DNA from 2 places in the Xenorhabdus aichiensis genome. Region 1 is predicted to be linked to the other one. Evidence: predicted binding sites of a transcription regulator. Region 1 holds the regulator's gene; the other holds the start of a gene.

Region 1 (3,210 bases):
CGCAGCCAAACGCTGACGGGAATAGTGTATCCGTGCAACGCGGGCAAGTTTATTGGCAATGATATCATCCGTGCCATGATCATTGGCCATGCTGAGTAATGAAACGGGTGTGGAAAAACGCACAAAACTATCCCGTCCAAGCCACAGAATCGCAAAAAACTTTTGCACACCGTTTAGTAAACGCAGCTGTGGCGCTGTATTTCCTTCTTGCCCTTCGCGTCCAGGGGAGCGGCCGAACATCACAGAAACAGGCACCATCTGAATATCCAAATCGGGATTATTGCGATGCAGATCCAGATAAGAATGAAAAATCTTCACGGATTCATGTTTAGGTGCATAGCAACGGAACACACGTGGGCCATCATCAATAAAGACATAGCTTGGAAGCAGGGTGTCACCTATTTCCAAAGGATTCAACGGATCCGGCAGATCTTGCGCCAAGCATTGTTGACGCAGGGTCAATAAGTCTGTTTTTGAGTGATACGGCAGCACATACAAAATAGGCCGTGTCGTATCAAGGCTCAGTTCTGCAATGGGATCCGTGGGGATAAGTTTACTTTTTACTAAGAATTTTAATGGAAAATTCAACAACTTATAATATATTTTACGCCAACTTGACATAACAACTTTAAGCCTCTTGTTAGCAACGCGTCGCAAGCATACCAGAAACAGATTTTGAGATCTGTGGAAATAAGACAATAATAGGAGCTAAAAGTTATATGACCTTACAAATATTATGCTAATTGAAGAAAATTTTTTATGGCAAATCAATCAACAGGTTTGATTCGTATCATTAAAGCGGCAGGATACTCGGCGAAAGGTATTAGGGCTACGTGGCAAAATGAAGCGGCATTTCGGCAGGAAGTCATTGTAGCCATATTAGCGATCATCATTGCATTTTCCCTTGATTTTGGCACGTCCGAGAGGCTTTTGCTCATCGGTTCAGTCATGCTGGTGGTCATTGTGGAAATCCTCAATAGCGCCATTGAGGCTGTAGTTGATCGCATTGGCAGTGAATACCATGAATTATCGGGCAGGGCGAAAGACATGGGATCAGCTGCGGTATTTCTGACAATGATTCTGGCGTTGTTTATCTGGGGAATGATCCTTTGGTCGTATTTTATGCACTGATATGACATGGTTTTCGTCAATACACATTCTTTAGCGGCTTTTACGGGCTGGCAGGTTCCCAATTCGATTTTACCTGTATATACTCACAGTTTGACTGTATAAACAAACAGGGGGCGAAATGAAAGCATTAACTGCCAGACAGCAGCAAGTTTATGACTTGGTGCGTGACCATATTTCGCAAACGGGTATGCCACCAACACGTGCTGAAATCGCAGCGCGTCTTGGTTTTCGTTCACCTAACGCGGCAGAAGAGCATTTAAAAGCATTGGCGCGCAAAGGGGTGATAGAGATTATCTCTGGTGCATCCAGAGGTCTCCGTTTGCTTCTTGAAGAAGAAGGGTCGGCGGGATTACCGCTGATTGGTCGTGTTGCTGCTGGCGAACCATTGCTGGCTCAGGAACATATCGAGAGTCATTACAAAGTTGATCCTGCATTATTCAAACCAAATGCTAATTTCCTGTTGCGTGTCAGCGGGATGTCCATGAAAGACATCGGTATTATGGATGGGGATTTACTTGCTGTTCATAAAACACAGGATGTTCATAACGGCCAAATCATCGTGGCGCGAATTGAAGATGAAGTAACAGTAAAACGTTTTAGACAAATAGGAAACAGAATTGAACTGATTGCTGAAAATCCGGAATTCGAGCCTATCGTTGTGGATTTAAGTGAGCAGAGTTTTACCATTGAAGGATTGGCAGTTGGTATTATTCGTAACGGGGATTGGATCTGATTGTAAAAGCGGATAATTGCACTTTGCCATTCTGGGGCGGTCATTTTTCGTAGTACCCGTTCAATAAAAGTTTTACGGGAGTTTGAAAATAAATGTGTTTATCGGCCATGACCGCCTCAATCAAACTTAAGGCTATTTTGCCTTATTTCTTTTTATTCTCTTCAGTCTTGTGATTATGCTGACATGTATCGCGTTCTGTACAGGAATCGATTTCATGGCAAGGGGAACACAAACCGTGGACTTCAATCACGCTGTGTCGTAAATGAAACCCTACGCCTTGAGCTAACTGCTGAATAGCGGATTCAATATCCTTGGCATCCCGCTCGGTAACGGAACCACAATTCTCACAGATAAACATGGCTGACGTATGGCTGGGTTCCTCAAAATGATGGCAAATCACATAACTATTTGTGGATTCTATTTTGTGGACAAAACCTTGTTCAAGCAAAAATTCCAGCCCACGATAGACCGTTGGCGGTTTTGCCTGTGGCTCGACTTCACGTAGCAGATCCAATAAATCATAGGCGCTGATTGCGCCTGGCTGCGTTGAGATTAAACGCAGAATTTCAAGGCGTTGAGGTGTTAAACGCACTCCTCGTGATAGGCAGATTGTCTTAGCCTGTGTCAGTAATTTTTTTGGATTGATAGTTTTCATTACACCTTTCACACCCAGCATGATGCCAATAGTTGTAATATTATCATGTTTTTCAGTCTGGAAGTGGAATCCAGGCAGACGGCTACGGCGCTGATGGTTAAACGCGTCAGTGAAAAGGTGACTAACTATTCTGCTGTTACGCAATACTTTGTTTACTGGAGAATGGCTATTCAGGATAAAAATAAAAATTAATCGGTAGATAAGAACGATAGAATATGCTGAAAACAAAATTTTAATTCTTTGGCGGTAGAAAAAAGCATGTATGGTGGTAATAGCAGCTTCTTTTAAAAGCCGCTATTTTGTAAGGGGAATTAACGCAATTGTTATTTAGTGAAGATGTCTTTAAAGGGATTCCAGCCATCATCGCCTTTTATTTCTTTTAAATAATAGGCATAGTTCGCTGTAAAACCCCACATAATATATGTTAGCGGCATTGTTCCATATATTAGGGTTTCAGATATTGATGTAACGCCTATAGCTAATAAAATGGAAAAAATGAATAAGCTCAAACCTTTTTTCCATAATCCTATAGCTAAGAAATAAAAAATGCCAAAGATAAAGGCAAGCCAATTTATATTTATCAGAATTCGTTTTTTTTGCGGTATGTTTTTTATACCTACCTTAAATTCTTTCGACGCAGGGCTACTATATTGTTCAAAAAATTTAAAGCGCTCTTGCCATTTTTCAGGAT
Region 2 (3,210 bases), on a different contig from region 1:
TAGCGGCGCTCCATATTGTGCAACACACCTTCAAACGGATGATGGCGAACCGTGGTATCGCCCCGATCATTGGTGTATTTGAACTCGATGGATTCTTTGTCTGAACCGTATAAAACTGTTTTTCTGATGGCTGGGTCTAAGTCATTGAATGGAACTTCGATATCAAATTTATAGTGGTCTGACAATGACTTAAGCATCTGGAAGTAATAGAAATTACGGCGATCCCAACCTCGGATCGCACCACCCGCGAGAGAAATATCGCCATTCTGGATAACACGCTCAGGATCGAAAAATTGCTGAACGCCCAAACCGTCACAAGTAGGGCAGGCGCCCGCGGGATTGTTGAAGGAAAACAGGCGCGGCTCCAGTTCGCTCATACTGTAACCACAGATGGAACAGGCAAAATTAGCGGAGAAGATTAACTCCTCAGCCTGCTCGTCATCCATATTGGCAATGACAGCCGTTCCGCCGGAAAGTTCTAACGCGGTTTCGAATGATTCCGCCAGTCGTTGAGCCAGATCAGCACGGACTTTGAAGCGATCGACGACCACTTCAATAGTGTGTTTTTTTTGTAATTCAAGTTTTGGTGGGTCAGACAGGTCACACACTTCTCCATCAATACGGGCGCGGATGTAACCTTGTGCGGCAAGGTTGTCCAGCAGCTTGGTGTGCTCCCCTTTGCGTTCTTTGACGACAGGAGCCAGTAGCATCAGACGCTGGCCTTCCGGTAATACCAGCACATTATCCACCATTTGGCTGATAGTTTGAGCAGCCAGCGTAATATCATGATCGGGGCAACGCGGTTCACCTACGCGTGCAAACAGCAGGCGGAGATAATCGTGAATTTCGGTAATCGTCCCGACAGTTGAACGCGGGTTATGGGAAGTCGATTTCTGTTCAATGGAAATGGCGGGAGAGAGGCCTTCGATATGATCAACATCCGGTTTTTCCATTAGAGACAAAAACTGGCGGGCATAGGCAGAGAGTGATTCCACATAACGACGTTGACCTTCTGCATATAATGTATCGAAAGCCAGGGACGACTTACCGGAGCCAGATAGCCCTGTAATGACTATCAGTTTGTCACGGGGAATTATCAGATTGATATTCTTGAGATTATGGGTGCGGGCGCCCCGAACTTCGATGTTATCCATGTACGACTTCCCAGATAATTGATGGTGTGTAACAAATAAACGCGTTATTATTGCACAAATATTGCTGAATGGATATACAGTGCTAGATGGATATTCATGCTGCAACCATTACAGTGTAAAGTACGATAAACTTCGCAAAGTATAATATAACGGGTCTATGTTTAAACTTAGTCCTCGCATGGTAAACTACTTTGCTTATAATTAGAGAAATCCATTTTTAGCAAAATTCATTTCATCAGGAGTATTCCCAATGGCCAGCAGAGGCGTAAACAAAGTTATTTTAGTGGGTAATTTGGGGCAGGACCCGGAAGTTCGCTATATGCCGAATGGCGGTGCAGTCGCCAACATTACTCTAGCAACGTCTGAGAGCTGGCGTGACAAGCAAACCGGTGAGATGAGAGAGAAAACCGAGTGGCACCGCGTGGTGATCTTCGGCAAACTGGCAGAAGTTGCTGGTGAGTATCTGCGCAAAGGCTCTCAGGTTTATATCGAAGGCTCTTTGCAGACTCGCAAATGGCAGGATCAGGGCGGTCAAGAACGTTACACTACTGAAGTTGTGGTAAATATTGGTGGCTCAATGCAGATGCTGGGTGGTCGCGGCGGCGCGTCACAAGATGCTCCAGCGCAAGGCGGTAATTGGGGACAGCCTCAGCAGCCACAGGCTTCTCAGCAATTCAGTGGTGGTGGTCAACCATCTCCATCTCCATCTCGTCCGGCACAGTCTCCAGCTCCACAGAGTAACGAGCCGCCAATGGACTTTGATGATGATATTCCTTTTTAAATCACATATATTCTAAAAGTGTCAAAATAGAATAGTTAATCAGATTTAACCCAGCGTAAATGCTGGGTTTTTTTATTCTTAACTGACCCCCCTCCTGCGTAGAGAGGGCGTCATGTGGATGGTGGTTGAAACTTCCCCATGACAAATTATTGCCCTTTTCTTAAATTCATGGGTAAATCGTGGTGATCAAAATATAGGTATTGACTGTCAACGGACTCCATGGATTCAGGAGAAAAAAATAAATATTTGCAATAGGTAAGTTATAAGGTGTGCCCTATCTGCGTATCATGATCTAATAATAACTACAATAGAAGAGGCCGATTCAGATAATAGTCTATGCTTTACAAAATATCTTAAATTATTCTTAAAAATAAACATACTGATAATTTTGTATTTGTCTGAGTTAAATGTAATATGACTAATAAATAATATATGAGTGGTTATTATGAAAAATCGAGTGTCATTATGAAAATTATATCTGAATGGATTATATTTTAATTATATATTGAAATTTTGGTTATTATTATAATTATGTAACTATCTCATTATGAATTTAAATAGTGAGGTTGTTTTAGTGTGCATACTTAGATTTCTATTGCATGCTATAAATGAACGTTAATGATAGCGATTAGTATCATGAATTTATTTTTTATTGGGATAGCTAATACGCTTTATTCTTAAAAAAAGGACGAAATATAGCATGTCAGTTAATATTGCGAAAACTTTAGTTAAATTGCTTGAGGATTGTGAGGTTAAAGCGGCATTTGGGGTTTCCGGTGGGTTTATTGCACCTATATGGCAGGCATTCACGGAATCAGAAAAAATAAAAATATTTCACTGTAGGCATGAGTCGGGAGGAACCTTTTCTGCATCTGAATTCAGTTTGTGTCATCAGGTTCCCGCCGTAGCTTTTGCTACAGCGGGTCCGGGAATAAGTAATGCATTAACTGGGTTAAGAGCAGCAAAGTTAGATGGTGCAAAGGTCATTTTCATCTCATCAATCACGTCTGTTACCCCTTCAGGGAAGTGGAGCTTGCAGGAAACTACAGTACAAGATATAGACGGACTGTGTCTCCCGGATGGACACGGTTATTTTGATGAAATCATTATCATAAACCAAAAGGATGATTACTTTGACCTCGAGAAAAAATTAAGGAAAGGGTTAAATAAGAAAGACGGTTACGTGGTTGGTATATTTTTGACAACAAAAGTGCAGCAAGAAATCATCAATTATGAAAATGATGAGGTGTTTTCCTTATCTCATGACGATTTAGA

The links. Region 1 encodes LexA, which represses DNA repair genes until DNA is damaged. Its sites were predicted from a motif close to TNCTGTATGTACATACAGNA; they were not measured.
Region 2: uvrA (excinuclease ABC subunit UvrA) is a predicted target of LexA. The motif match lies at 1,217-1,236, and genes of this name have one in related genera.

Annotation. Positions count from the first base shown of each region.
Region 1 covers NZ_JAQRFO010000051.1:11,717-14,926, reverse strand. Annotated here, with positions in the region: gene plsB (glycerol-3-phosphate 1-O-acyltransferase PlsB) at 1-621, opposite strand, end outside; gene PSI22_RS17635 (diacylglycerol kinase) at 760-1,131, shown strand; gene lexA (transcriptional repressor LexA) at 1,250-1,864, shown strand; gene zur (zinc uptake transcriptional repressor Zur) at 2,007-2,519, opposite strand; gene PSI22_RS17620 (DUF2628 domain-containing protein) at 2,843-3,210, opposite strand, start outside.
Region 2 covers NZ_JAQRFO010000029.1:44,323-47,532, reverse strand. Annotated here, with positions in the region: gene uvrA (excinuclease ABC subunit UvrA) at 1-1,154, opposite strand, end outside; gene PSI22_RS13620 (single-stranded DNA-binding protein) at 1,405-1,935, shown strand; gene PSI22_RS13615 (thiamine pyrophosphate-binding protein) at 2,636-3,210, shown strand, end outside.